3 regions of the Mesorhizobium sp. A623 genome follow, and region 3 is predicted to be linked to each of the others. Evidence: predicted binding sites of a transcription regulator. Region 3 holds the regulator's gene; each other region holds the start of a gene.
The links. The regulator HrcA, encoded in region 3, represses chaperone genes, less so after heat shock. The targets are predictions, from matches to a motif close to GTTAGCACTCNCNNNNNGNGAGTGCTAAC.
Positions count from the first base shown of each region.

Region 1: the regulator HrcA is predicted to act here: its motif matches at 2,334-2,362, upstream of groES (co-chaperone GroES).
Region 2: the regulator HrcA is predicted to act here: its motif matches at 1,071-1,099, upstream of ACX3P1_RS27130 (co-chaperone GroES).

Region 1 is NZ_JBTMXB010000003.1:110,685-115,529, forward strand. Features, by position in the region: gene ACX3P1_RS04460 (DHA2 family efflux MFS transporter permease subunit) at 1-163, opposite strand, end outside; gene ACX3P1_RS04465 (HlyD family secretion protein) at 479-1,663, opposite strand; gene ACX3P1_RS04470 (MarR family winged helix-turn-helix transcriptional regulator) at 1,660-2,148, opposite strand; gene groES (co-chaperone GroES) at 2,419-2,715, shown strand; gene groL (chaperonin GroEL) at 2,777-4,429, shown strand; gene ACX3P1_RS04485 (CsbD family protein) at 4,580-4,759, shown strand; gene ACX3P1_RS04490 (metallophosphoesterase) at 4,805-4,845, opposite strand, start outside.
Region 2 is NZ_JBTMXB010000067.1:5,179-10,023, forward strand. Features, by position in the region: gene ACX3P1_RS27125 (hypothetical protein) at 1-132, shown strand, start outside; gene ACX3P1_RS27130 (co-chaperone GroES) at 1,155-1,469, shown strand; gene groL (chaperonin GroEL) at 1,516-3,150, shown strand; gene ACX3P1_RS27140 (helix-turn-helix domain-containing protein) at 3,487-4,323, shown strand; gene ACX3P1_RS27145 (VOC family protein) at 4,406-4,828, shown strand.
Region 3 is NZ_JBTMXB010000015.1:29,080-33,924, reverse strand. Features, by position in the region: gene hemW (radical SAM family heme chaperone HemW) at 1-1,046, opposite strand, end outside; gene rdgB (RdgB/HAM1 family non-canonical purine NTP pyrophosphatase) at 1,043-1,699, opposite strand; gene ACX3P1_RS16545 (VOC family protein) at 1,699-2,109, opposite strand; gene rph (ribonuclease PH) at 2,126-2,842, opposite strand; gene hrcA (heat-inducible transcriptional repressor HrcA) at 2,989-4,074, shown strand; gene ACX3P1_RS16530 (hypothetical protein) at 4,103-4,300, shown strand; gene ACX3P1_RS16525 (PQQ-dependent sugar dehydrogenase) at 4,418-4,845, shown strand, end outside.

The DNA of each region.
Region 1 (4,845 bases), on a different contig from region 3:
CCCAGTTGATCGTATCGGCCGAGGCGCCGAGATCGCCGACCATGGATGGCAGCGCGACATTGGCGATTGTGGTGTCGAGCACCTGCATGACCGTGGCCAGCATGATCGAGATGGTGATCAGGCCACGATGCGGCACTTCGCGATGGGTTTCGGGCGTGCTCATGGGACGGAACTTCCGCGACGGAATAAAGTCGTATAAGTGCGATGCTGGTTTCCGAGCGGCAAACCCTGCCTAAAGCGAGGCGTTCAACGCGTTGGGACACGAAATCGATGCGGGGGTCACATCGATCGAGCGTCTCGTTTCATCAGGGCTGTTGCCGCCCGGAAACCGGAGTCTCGACGATTTTCGTCAAGATCCGCTTTAGCGGCCTTGATTCCGCAGCCGGAACCAAAGACGAAAGCCTTGACCTTACCGTAAACCCTGTCGGGACAATCTGAAATTTCATCTTCCTCTGGCCCGCTTGACCAGCGAACTGATCTAGTCCGTTTCGCCTGCCGTCGCATGGCCGAACAGCTTGGGAAATCCGCGCGAGACACCCGTGTCGACCGTGACTTCGGCGCTCATGCCGGTCCGCAACGCGATCTTCGCGCTCGGGTCGGTCAACTCCAGCCGAACCGGAATGCGCTGCGTGACCTTGACCCAGTTTCCGGTGGCGTTCTGGGCGGGCAGTAGCGAGAATTCAGCGCCGGTGCCTGCACCTATCGCCAGCACGGTCGCCTCGAAGGTCCTGCCCGGATAGGTGTCGAGTACGACTTCGGCCTTCTGGCCGGCCTTCATGTGCGTAAGCTGGGTTTCCTTGAAATTGGCGTCGATCCAGGTATCGCCCGTCTCCACCAGCGAAAACAGGGCAGCGCCGGAGCCGACAAACTGGCCTATCTTGAACGACGAGGCCTGAGCGATGACGCCGTCGGCCGGGGCGCGAACGGTGCTTTGCGCCAGGTCGTAGGCAGCCTTGTCACGCACGGCCAGCGCCGACATGACGGTCGGGTGCTTGTCCGTTTCGATGTCCGGATTGCCGCCCAGCGCCGCCTTGGCGCTCTCGATGCCCTGCCGGGTCACGGCTACCTCCTGCTTGGCCTTGGCAAGATCGTTGCGCGCTTCATCGAGCGAGGACTTGGCGTTGATGCCTTTCTTCGCCAGATCGGCCGCCCGGTCGTACTGGGACTGGGCATAATCGACTTCGCTGACCGCCGAGCGTTCCTGCGCCATGGCCTGGCTGTAGGCTGCGCGCAGTTGTTCCACATTCAGCCGCGCAACGGCAACCGCGGCGTCGGCCTGAGCGAGCGCGATCCGGTAAGGCTCCGGGTCGATGGCGAACAGCACGTCGCCTTTCTTGACATGCTGGTTTTCGGCGATGTTCACGTTGACGATCCGGCCCGCCGTATCGGAGGCTATCGAAACACGGGCTTGCCTGAGATTGGCATTTTCTGTCTCCTCATAGCGCCCGCCGGTTACCCAGAAATAGCCGCCAACCGCGACAAGGGCCGCCGGTACCGCCAGCATCAGCACAAAACGCCCCGGCCGGCGCGCCTTGCGTTTCGGCGCCGGTTCCGGATTGTGCGGAAGCGCTACCGCAGCCGGCGTGGCCGGTACGGAGGGTTGAGCCGGGCTTTCCATTTCCAGCTTTGTCACGTCGTCGTTCACTTTTACTCGGGCGTTCATTTTGCTGCGCTCTCTGCAGATTTAGTCGTGTTGGCGGATTTGCAAGACGGCGTTTCGTCGTCCGACAAGTTTTCGATGAGTTTCAATATCCCGTTGACGAGGCTACGGCGGTCTTGTGGAGACAGGCCGGCAAGCGCACGTTCATAAACCTCTCCGGCCATTCCCTTGACGCCGGCAAAAGCTTCGCGCGCCTTTTCGGTCGGGAATATCATGCGCACGCGTCTGTCGGCCGCATCCACACGACGTTCAATCCAGCCGCCCTCCTCCATTCTGTCGATAAGGCGCGAAACGCTGATCGGCTCGATTTCGAGAATTTCGGCGAGCCGGGCCTGCGCAATGCCTTCTTCCTTCACGGCCCAGACCAGAAGCCGCCACTGTGCCGCCGAAAGGCCAAGGCCGCTGGCCTTTGCCTCAAAGCGCCGGCGCAACAACCGCGCCGCGTCGTGGATCAGAAATCCCAGTCTTTCCGTGCCGTCCGTAACCATGAGCGCCATATATAATAAGCGTGCTTACCATTCAAGATACTGCAGCGCACAATTCATGAAAAAAATGGCGCGTTGCGGCACGGCCGGCATGGCTCATGGTAATTTATGCGTGATCGTCGATCATCGGACGCCGCAAGCCGGAACATTCTTGACTCTCGCCAGCGTCGGCACTATCTCACGGCTACGTTAGCACTCGCCTCTTATGAGTGCTAACCGAGTACCGGCACAGCCGGACCGAGATTATTTCTCACCATGACCGAGGAAACACAAATGGCAAAATCGAAGTTCCGCCCGCTTCATGACCGCGTGGTCGTTCGCCGGGTCGAATCCGAAGCAAAGACGGCTGGCGGAATCATCATCCCCGACACGGCCAAGGAAAAGCCGCAGGAAGGCGAGATCGTCGCCGTCGGCTCCGGCGCCCGCGACGATAGCGGCAAGATCATTGCGCTCGACGTCAAGGCCGGCGACCGCATCCTGTTCGGCAAGTGGTCGGGCACCGAAGTCAAGCTCAATGGCGAAGACCTTCTGATCATGAAGGAATCCGACATCATGGGCATCATCGGCTAATCACGCCGTTTCCACCCGCACCATCAACTGAATTTCGGGCGCAAAGCCCAGGAGCACAATAATGGCTGCCAAAGACGTAAAATTCTCCCGTGACGCCCGCGAGCGCATGCTGCGCGGCGTCAACATCCTCGCCGACGCGGTGAAGGTGACGCTCGGTCCCAAGGGCCGTAACGTCGTCATCGACAAGTCGTTCGGCGCACCGCGCATCACCAAGGACGGCGTCACCGTCGCCAAGGAAATCGAACTTGAAGACAAGTTCGAGAACATGGGCGCACAGCTGGTCCGCGAAGTCGCTTCGAAGACCAACGACAAGGCCGGCGACGGCACCACGACCGCCACCGTCCTGGCTCAGGCCATCGTTCAGGAAGGCCACAAGTATGTTGCGGCCGGCATCAACCCGATGGACCTGAAGCGCGGCATCGACCTGGCTGTTGCCGACGTCGTCGCCCAGCTGGTCAAGTCGGCCAAGAAGATCAAGACTTCCGAAGAAGTCGCTCAGGTTGGCACCATTTCGGCCAATGGCGACGAGTCGGTTGGCAAGATGATCGCGGAAGCGATGCAGAAGGTCGGCAATGAAGGCGTTATCACGGTTGAAGAAGCCAAGACCGCCGAGACCGAACTCGAAGTCGTCGAAGGCATGCAGTTCGACCGCGGCTACCTGTCGCCCTACTTCGTCACCAATCCCGACAAGATGATCGCCGATCTCGAGGACGTCTACATTCTTCTCCACGAGAAGAAGCTGTCCAACCTGCAGGCGATGCTGCCGATCCTCGAGGCTGTCGTTCAGTCCTCGAAGCCGCTGCTCATCATCTCGGAAGACGTCGAAGGCGAGGCTCTGGCTACGCTTGTCGTCAACAAGCTGCGTGGCGGCCTGAAGATCGCCGCCGTCAAGGCGCCGGGCTTCGGTGATCGCCGCAAGGCAATGCTGGAAGACATCGCCATCCTCACCGGTGGCCAGGTCATCTCCGAAGACCTCGGCATCAAGCTCGAAAACGTTACGCTGGCCATGCTCGGCCGCGCCAAGAAGGTGTCGATCTCCAAGGAGAACACCACCATCATCGACGGCGCTGGCAAGAAGGCCGAGATCCAGGGCCGCGTTGCCCAGATCAAGCAGCAGATCGAGGAGACCACCTCGGACTACGACAAGGAGAAGCTGCAGGAACGTCTGGCCAAGCTGGCCGGCGGTGTTGCCGTGATCCGCGTCGGCGGCTCGACTGAAGTCGAAGTCAAGGAAAAGAAGGACCGCGTTGACGACGCGCTGAACGCAACCCGCGCTGCTGTCGAAGAAGGCATCGTGGCGGGCGGCGGCGTTGCTCTGCTGCGCGCTTCCACCAACATCAAGGCTGTCGGCGCGAACACCGACCAGACTGCCGGTATCTCCATCGTTCGCAAGGCTCTGCAGGCTCCGTGCCGTCAGATCGCCTCGAACGCCGGTGAAGAAGCCTCGATCGTTGTTGGCAAGATCCTCGACAACAAGGGCGTTTCCTTCGGCTACAACGCGGCCAACGACACGTATGGCGACCTGATCGCGCTCGGCATCGTCGACCCGGTCAAGGTCGTTCGCACCGCGCTTCAGGACGCAGCCTCGGTTGCCGGCCTGCTCGTCACCACCGAAGCCATGATTGCCGATGCTCCGAAGAAGGACAATGGCGGCGGCGGCATGCCTGGCGGCATGGGCGGCGGCATGGGCGGCATGGGCGGCATGGATTTCTAATCCAGCCTACCAAAACCTTGCTTACGGAAAGGGCGCCTTCGGGCGCCCTTTTTTGTTGCGTTCACCGCACAAATCGAATGCCGCCCGGAACCTGGATGGCATTCGCCCGTTTCGGTCCGCAAGTCGAAACGAACCCCCAGGAGATGCGATATGGTGAACAAGGATCAGATTGCCGGCGTGGCCAAGCAGGCCAAGGGATCGGTCAAGGAAGCCGCCGGCAAGGTGGCCGGAAGCAAGCAGACCGAGGCCGAAGGCAAGGTCGAAAAGGCAGCAGGCAAAGTGCAAAAGACCTTTGGAGACGCCAAGGAAAAGGTCAAGAAAGCCCTCTGACGCGTCACCACCATTCAATGAAAAAGGCAGCTTCGGCTGCCTTTTTCATTGAATGAGCGCCTTGCTGAAGGCGTTGGTGAATTTCA
Region 2 (4,845 bases), on a different contig from region 3:
GAGTGGATCGGAAGAAAGGACGGGAAACCCGGGTTCGTTTGGCCTTCCGGATCAATTCTGGCCGTGCGCAACGCTGCTCGCGATCCCACCCGCGGTGAGGGAGGCCTTTGGGTGGAACTCGATCTCGCTTGAGGCACAGGCCCAATGCCGATTTGGCGCAACTCCAGGCTTCATCAAAGGAACTTATGCGGATGCGCGCCTTGATCCCGCCGCGAACCGGCTGAGCCCCTGCCATTCCTGCATAGGGCCGGCGATGTTGCGGTTAGATCAACACGGGTGGGTTGATCTATGCCGATAACAGACGCTGAGCGTGAACGCGCTGCCCGCGCGTTATGTCGGAAGGCCGGCTATTCCGAAGATACTGTCTTCGATGGCCAGCCAGCATGGGCCTGGTATCTCGACCAAGTTGACACCGTGCTTGAAACGACGTTGTCGCCGGAGGAATTGGCTAGCTTGCGAGAGGCCGGGAAAGACGAATAGAGCTCCAAAAAGAAAGGGAGCGACCATCCGACAATCGATGAGCATCCGGATGATGCCACTAACGAAACGCCTATTTTTTGTAGCACGTGCGGTGGCTATTTAGGTGAGTGGGGAGTGCTGCAGGATGATCTCGCGACACAAATCAAGGCTGGCGATACGTTCGATCTGAATCACCGGAACATCGTCAAGCGATAGCTCGTGCTCCGATCCGTTAGAGCGGTCGCTTGAGGTTCCGAGCCTCACGAATGATCGATGCCCGATCCGGGCCGATAAGCTCGATGATCGCCCTGATCTGATCTTCAGTCGTACCTGTCTCCAAGGCAAGTGCCTTCACCCGCTCGGGCGACAGTCCCGGAGGCTGTGGGTCAAATATTTCCGCCATAAGTGTGCCAATCCAGGTCGCCGATTCGAGGATAATAAAATATTTCGATGCAAAAAGCCCGCCAAGACGCGGTCATATCTTGTTACGATCGGCGCGTAGAATATTGTAATTCATATCTTAATTCGAGGAATTACGCCTTCAATACGTATAATTCTCTGAAGGGAACGAATTATCATTTTTGATAGTTTCGAAATTCCCCGGAATCGACCTTGGCACTCCTATCATTCGAGTGCCAAAGAGCGTATACGGTTGGGGTGGTCGCCCTATGCACCGGCCACAGAAAGAACCTCCAATGAAATTCCGGCCCCTCCACGACCGCGTCGTCATTCGACGCGCGGAAGGCGATGTCAAATCCAAAGGCGGGATCATCATTCCCGACAACGCCAAGGAAAAGCCTCAGGAAGGCGAAGTGATCGCGGTCGGCCCCGGCTCGCGGGACGAAGGCGGCAAACTGATCCCGCTCGACGTGAAAGCCGGGGATCTCATCCTGTTTGGCAAATGGTCCGGCACCGAGGTCAAGATCGATGGCGAAGACCTTCTGATCATGAAGGAGGCGGACATCTTGGGCATCGTGGAAAAGGCCGGGGCGGCCAAGAAAGCCGCCTGATCGGCCAATTCCGCGACAGAAATTCAAACAGAACTGGATAACGACCATGTCTGCCAAGGAAATCAAGTTCTCCAATGATGCCCGCGACCGCATGCTGCGCGGTGTCGAAATCCTCAACAATGCCGTGAAGGCGACACTCGGCCCCAAGGGCCGTAACGTCGTCATCGACAGGGCCTATGGCGCGCCGCGCATTACCAAGGACGGAGTTACCGTCGCCAAGGAAATCGAGCTTTCCGACAAGTTCGAAAACATGGGTGCGCAGATGGTGCGCGAGGTGGCGTCGAAGACCAACGACCTCGCCGGCGACGGCACCACCACAGCGACCGTGCTTGCCGCTTCCATCCTGCGCGAAGGCGTGAAGCTCGTCTCGGCCGGCATGAACCCGATGGACCTCAAGCGCGGCATTGACCTCAGCGTCGCCGCCGTCGTCAAGGAAATCCAGGCGCGGTCGACAAAGGTCAAGTCTTCCGAGGAGATTGCCCAGGTCGGCACCATCGCCGCCAATGGCGACGCGACGGTCGGCGAGATGATCGCCAAGGCGATGAAAAAGGTCGGCAATGAGGGCGTCATTACCGTCGAAGAAGCCAAGACCGCCGATACCGAACTGGATGTCGTCGAAGGCATGCAGTTCGACCGCGGCTATCTCTCGCCATACTTCGTCACCAATCCCGAGAAGATGCGCGTTGAGTTGGAGGACCCCTACCTGCTGATCCACGAAAAGAAGCTCGGCAATCTCCAGGCGCTGCTGCCGATCCTCGAGGCGATCGTTCAGAGCGGCAAGCCGCTGCTGATCATCTCCGAGGATGTCGAAGGCGAGGCTTTGGCGACACTGGTCGTCAACAAGATCCGTGGCGGACTGAAGGTCGCGGCGGTCAAGGCCCCTGGGTTCGGCGACCGTCGCAAGGCGATGCTGGAAGACATAGCCGTTCTGACGGCAGGCCAGATGATCTCGGAAGATCTCGGCATCAAGTTGGAGAACGTCACCATTGACATGCTCGGACGGGCAAAGCGCGTGCTGATCGAGAAGGATACGACCACGATCATCGACGGCGCGGGCGAGAAAACCGTCATCGCGGCCCGCATCCAGACCATCAAGGCGCAGATCGAGGAAACGACCTCGGACTACGATAAGGAGAAATTGCAGGAGCGGCTAGCGAAACTCGCGGGCGGCGTTGCCGTCATCCGGGTTGGCGGCGCGACGGAAACCGAGGTCAAGGAAAAGAAGGACCGCATCGACGACGCGCTGAACGCCACGCGGGCAGCGGTTGAGGAAGGCATCGTGCCGGGCGGTGGCGTGGCGCTGCTGCGTGCCCGATCGGCGCTTGCCGGGATGACCGGCTCGACTGCCGACATCACGGCCGGAATCTCGATCGTGTTGAAGGCCCTCGAAGCGCCGATCCGGCAAATTGTGGAAAATGCCGGCGTCGAAGGTTCGATCGTTGTGGGAAAGCTCATGGAGAGCAAGGACCGCGCTCAGGGCTTCGATGCGCAGACGGAAACCTATGTCGACATGATCAAGGCCGGCATTGTCGATCCGGCAAAGGTCGTGCGAGCGGCCTTGCAGGCTGCCGGCTCTATCGCCGCACTCCTGATCACCGCAGAAGCGATGATCGCCGACATTCCGGCGAAAGATTCCGGCATATCGACTGCCAACGGCGGCATGGGTGGAATGGGGTACTGAGTAGCGTCCGAATCAACCCGGCCCAACCAATGGCGGGGTACTGGACGAGAGCCACTGAAGCGTTTGCCTTGTGCCCCGCCATCGGTCAAAGCAAGGAGCCTTACAAATGATTACGTTCGTTCAGTAAACGAATACTCTGCCTGAGACACCCGCCTCGCGCATCCCGTTCTCATCGAGCAGATACCACGATACGGAGCCTTCCTGGGTGCTACTTGGTCCAATGCCTCATCGTCGCCGAGCATGCCGAGGTCCGCCAACTTGGCAAACTGAACACTGCAGCCTGTGCAGATAGAGATGCTTGGCCTACTATTGCCGCAAGAAACCCGGACGTGGCCCATGGCTTCAGAACAGTGGGGGAGCATCAAGATCGAGGCTAGGAAGTGCAGCCCGCCCTTCCTGCGCCGCCATTTCTGTCATCCCGAATTAACTGGCCTGGTGGACCGGATTACCGGCTATCGCGAGAGCGGCCGCGCGCTTCATCATTCCGTCGAGATGGCCGCACTGGTGGTGCCGCTCGTCATCAGTTGGGGCGAGCCCTTCGAAATTGCGTTTGGACGCGCGCCGACGCGCGAGGATACCTATGCGAGCTTCACCTCTGGTCTCTATCCCGGCCATGTGCTGATCAATTCAACCGGCGGCGCAGAATGCGTGCAAATCGACTTCACACCGCTTGGCGCCTACCGCTTCTTCGGGTTGCCGATGCACGAGATCTCCGGGTGGATGGTCCCGCTCGATGACCTTGCCGACCGGGAAATCGCAGTGTTGCGCGAGAAGCTCGGCGATGAGCCCGATTGGGACAGGCGGCTTCACCTGACTGAAGCGTTCGTGCGCGAAAGGCTCCAGCGCGCCGCGCCTGTCAGCCCGGCCATCACCTGGGCCTACGAGCATATCCTCTGGGGCCAAGGCCCGGTGCGCGTCGGCGACATCGCCAAAAGGCTGGACTGGAGCCGCAAGCACCTTGCGGAACGCTTTCGCAAAGAGATCGGAATCGGCCCGAAAGCGGTCGCGCGCATGGTGCGGTTCAACCGGGCGCTTGCGCTCGCGCGGGCAACAAGTGGCCGCTGGGCCGAGATCGCGGCCCAATGCGGTTATGCCGACCAAGCCCATCTGGTGCGCGAGTTCCACGAATTCGCCGGAGAAAGCCCGGCCGCCTGGCAAAAGCGCGCGGCCTGATCGCCGCAGGTAACATTCCTTCAATACGCTGCGAGCCGATGGTGCCAACATGGCGTATCGGTTCGAACAGAGGAGGACAATCATGGCCGAAACGACGGAAGCTCCACGCATCTATCCAACCTTCCGCTACCACAACGCGGCGAAGATGGTCGACTGGCTGCAGCAGGCTTTTGGCTTCACGCTACGCGTCAGATATGGCGAGGGAGACGAGGTGCATCATGCCGAACTCGCGCTCGGCTCGTCTATTATCATGCTTGGCCAAGTGCGCGACGACCAATATGGCAGCATGGTGGGCGGTCCAGGTGAGAATGCTGGCAAGTCCGTCTATATTGCGGTGGATAATACGGACGCGCTCTATATTCGCGCGATGGCGGCTGGCGCGACAATACTTGAGGAACCGGTCGACCGTGATTATGGCAGCCGTGACTTCATCTGCCGCGACCCCGAGGGCAACGTCTGGTCCTTCGGCACCTACTGGCCGAAAGTTAACGAAAATCAGCCTTAGGATCGCGAAAGCCGATG
Region 3 (4,845 bases):
GTCGAAGACAGGCCGCGCCCCGAATATGTCTCGTAGCGGGCAAGATCGATGCCTTCGACCAGCCGCAAGCCCATCAGCAGGAATTCGTCGGCCTCTTCCGAGCGGCTGAGGATCTCGCCGTCGACCACGCCATGCCCCTTGGCCTCGACCAGATTGGCCCAGGTTTCTGGCATCTTTTCCGCAATCGTCACTACGCGGCGGCCGTTTTCGACAAAGCGGCCATGCGCGCCGGGGCCGACGCCGACATATTCGCCGTATCGCCAGTAGGTGAGGTTGTGGCGGCTTTCCGCGCCGGGCTTGGCGTGGTTCGAAATCTCGTAGGCCGGCAGGCCGCGCGCCGTGGTGATCTCCTGCGTGATTTTATACAGTTCGGCGGCATGGTCGTCGTCGGGAATGGCGAATTTCTTCGCCCGGTGCAGGGCGTGGAACGGCGTGCCTTCCTCGATGGTCAACTGGTACAGCGACAGATGGTCGGCTGCGTGGCCGATGGCCTGCTCAAGCTCGGCCTCCCATGCTTCCGGCGTCTGGCCGGGCCGCGCATAGATCAGGTCGAACGACAGGCGCGGGAAAATCTCGCGCGCCAGCCCGATGGCCACAAGCGCCTCCGACACATTGTGCAGCCGGCCGAGAAAGCGCAGGTCGGTATCGTTCAGCGCCTGCACGCCCAGCGACACGCGGTTGACGCCGGCGGCGCGGTAGCCGCGAAAACGCTCCGCCTCGACGGAAGAGGGGTTGGCCTCCAGCGTCACCTCGATGCCAGCCGGCACTGTCCAGTGTTTCGCGACCGCCTCCAGCACCGCACCGACCGTTTCCGGCTTCATCAGCGAAGGCGTGCCGCCGCCAAGAAAAATCGAGGTTACCTCGCGCGGCCCGGTGCGGGCGCGCATGGTGGCGAGCTCTGTCTCAAAGGCGCGGGCAAACCGCTCCTGATCCACCGGCTGGTGGCGGACATGGCTGTTGAAGTCGCAATAAGGGCACTTGGCCGCGCAGAACGGCCAGTGGATATAGATGCCGAAACCGGGCGTCCGGTCGAGTTTCATCATCATTCCGAGCCGAGCCTTGCCAGCCTTGCCTGCGCAAACTTCTGGAAGGCCCGTGCCCGGTGCGACAGCGCATCCGGTTGTCCTGGCTTCCAGCCGTGCTTTTCCTGCGCCGACATTTCCCCGAACGTCTTGGCGTAGCCGTCAGGCAAGAACACCGGGTCGTAGCCGAAGCCGAGTTCGCCGCGCGGTGGCCATACAAGCTGGCCTTCCACCTCGCCGCGGTAATATTCGGCCTCGCCATCGGGAAACGCCAGGCAGATGACCGCCACGAAACGGCCGGTGCGTGCCGCCGGCTCCTTCGCGCCGACTTCCTGCATCGCCACTTCGGTGCGCTGCATGGCCATGTCGAAATCGCGCGTGCCCTCGGGCGTTTCCGCCCAATTGGCCGTATAGACGCCGGGCGCGCCGTCCAACGCATCCACGCACAGGCCGGAATCGTCGGACATCGCCGGCAGGCCGGTGGCGCTGGCCGCCGCGAACGCCTTGATATAGGCGTTTTCCTCGAAGGTGATGCCGGTTTCGTCCGGCTCGGGCAGGCCGAATTCCTTGGCCGATTTCGCCTCGAAGCCGAACGGCCCCATCAAATCGGCGAATTCGCGCAGCTTGCCTTCATTATGGCTGGCGACGACAATTTTTTTCCCATTGAGAGAATGCATCACAGGTTCCAGATTCTTGGCTCAGTGAATTCCAGCGAATTGCCGGAAGGATCGCGAAAATAGATTGAGCGGCCACCGCCTGACCACTCGAAATCGGCCTCGATAGCGATGCTTTGTGCGGTCAGCCGCGTCTTCCAGCTTTCGATTTCCTCAGCCGTGGCGGCAAAGCACAGATGGCCCTGTCCGGTCGTACCATGCGGCGGCACCGGCACCTTCGCGTCGGGCGAGGGCGGCTGGCGCGTCGCTTGCGCATTGAACAGCAGCAACACGCCCGATCCGCATTTGAAAAAGACGTGGCGGTTGGCGACGATCGCGATCTTTTCCAGCCCCAGCACCTCGGCATAAAACGCTTCCGCCGCATCGAGATCGGTGACGTACAGCGCGGATTCGAGGATGGCGGAGGGGGTCATGGCGTGACGCTGCCCCTCAACCCACCGCCATTTTCTGCAAATCCACCAGCCGGGCGATGCCCTTCTTGGCCAGTCCCATCAGCGCGGAAAATTGTTCCTCGGAGAACGGCTCGCCCTCGGCTGTGCCCTGGATTTCGACGATGCCGCCCTTGCCGGTCATGACGAAATTGGCGTCGGTGCCGGCGGTCGAGTCTTCCGGATAGTCAAGATCGATGACCGGCTGGCCGTCATGGATGCCGCAGGAAATCGCCGCGACATGGTCCTTCAGCACACGCTGCACGCTTGTCATCTGGCGCGCTTCCATCCAGCGCAGGCAATCGTAAAGCGCTACCCAGCCGCCGGTGATGGCGGCGGTGCGGGTGCCGCCGTCAGCCTGGATGACGTCGCAATCGACGGTGATCTGCCGTTCGCCCAGCGCCTGCAAATCGATCACGGCGCGCAAGCTCCGCCCGATCAGCCGCTGGATCTCCAGCGTGCGGCCGCCCTGCTTGCCGGAGGACGCCTCGCGGCGCATGCGGTCGCCGGTCGAGCGCGGCAGCATGCCATATTCCGCCGTCACCCAACCCTTGCCGGAATTGCGCATCCAGCCCGGCACTTTTTCCTCGAGGCTGGCCGTGCACAGGACATGCGTGTCGCCGAACTTGACCAGGCAGGAGCCTTCCGCATGTTTGGAGATGCCGCGTTCGAAGGAGATGGCACGCATTTCGTCGAACTGGCGTTTGGAAGGGCGCATTCGGGCATCTTTCTTGTGAGTTTGGAAATCCTGGCCGGCTTGTAGCCGCATGAGAAGCAAGGCGCAAAGGAAAAGGCCCTCAACGCACCCCGGCTTGCGTCCCCGGCATCCACCTCTATATCCTCATGACAGAGGGTTTTGCTCCGATGACCAAGCCGATCACCGATCCGAACATGCAGTCGCCGGCGTTGCAGTCGCTCGACATGCGCTCGCGCGATATTTTCCGGCGCATCGTCGAATCCTATCTCAAAGACGGCGAGCCGGTCGGCTCGCGCTCGCTGTCGCGCATCTTGCCCTCATCGCTGTCGCCGGCCACCGTGCGCAACGTGATGAGCGATCTGGAGCATCTCGGCCTGATCTACGCGCCGCATATCTCGGCCGGACGCCTGCCGACGCAGACCGGGCTTCGCTTCTTCGTCGACGCTTTCATGGAACTGGGCGACCTGTCGGACGAGGAGCGCCGTTCCATCGAAGCGCAGGTGAAGGCGTCCGGCTCGGGCATGACGCTTGAACACATGCTGACGGACGCCAGCCAGATGCTGTCGGGCATGTCGCGGGGTGCCGGCCTTGTGCTGACCGCCAAGAACGAAGTGGCGCTGAAGCACATCGAATTCATCCAGCTTGAGCCGACCAAGGCGCTGACCGTGCTCGTCTCGCAAAACGGCGATGTCGAAAACCGCGTCGTCGATCTGCCGGCCGGCATAACGGTTTCGCAGTTGCACGAGGCCTCGAATTTCCTCAACGCCCATATTCGCGGTCGCACGCTGGCTGAGGCCAGGGTGGAGATCGCGCGCCTCAAGGAGGAGACCAGGCTCGCCCTCGATTCGCTGTCGCAAGGCCTGGTGGAAAAGGGACTGGCGGTATGGGCCGGCACCGAAGGCGGCCTGCCGGCGCGGCTTATCGTGCGCGGCCGCGCCAATCTGCTGGAAAACGTCACCGCGCAGGCCGACATCGAGCTTCTGCGCCACCTGTTCGAGGACATGGAAACGCAGGAAGGGCTGATGCAACTGCTCGACCTTGCCGAACAGGGTTCTGGCGTGCGCATCTTCATCGGTTCGGAAAACAAGCTGTTTTCGCTGTCCGGCTCGTCGCTGGTGGTCGCGCCCTATCGCGACAAGGACGCCCGCGTCGTCGGCGCGCTTGGCGTCATCGGGCCGACGCGGCTGAATTATGCGCGCATCGTTCCGATGGTCGACTATACGGCGCAGCTTATTTCCCGCATGCTGCGCTGACCGTATCCGGCTCGGCAGGGAGACAAAAATGGCGCTCGAACAGTTCAAGGCCCAGATTGCCCTCTTGATGGAAGAGATGATCAACCAGCCGCAGGACCAGCACGAAATTCAGGAACAGCTCCGGGAAAAATTGTCGGAGATGCGCGCCATGGGCATGCCGCTGCCGGCCGATCTCGTGCAGTTGGAAAAGCGATTGGACGACGATTTTTACGAAGCGGGAACCTGATCCCGCCGGCGCTTCCTCAGACCCTTTCTTGCGGCAGGTCGTTCACATCAACGTGCGCGACGGAACTGGCAGGGCTTCGGCCAGTTTGCTTTCCGGGTCCACTTCATGGAGACAGCGATGCACCGCCTCGCCGCCGTGAGCGCCATGGCTGCGCTTTTTCTTGCCGCTGGAGCGGCCTTCGCCCAGCAGGCAGACGACACTGTCCTGAAAGGCAAAGCCGCGTTCGGCGACTGGCGGCAGGACGGGCCGGGCGTTCGCCGCCTGATCCGGCCGGACGATCTGCAAAAGCCGTTCGTTACGGAATCGGTATCGAACGGCGCTGACAAGGTGGCGATGCCGAAAGACGCCCGGCCATACTTGCCGCCGGGTTTTTCGGCCGAGTTGATCGCATCCGGCCTGCGCAGCCCGCGCGTCGTGCGCGTTGCTCCGAATGGCGATCTCTTCGTCGCGGATTCCAGGGCCAACCGCGTGCTGGTCTATCGCCTGGGCGACCCCGGTGAAAAGCCCAGCGAAGCGGTCTTCGCCAAAGGCCTGCGCCAGCCCTA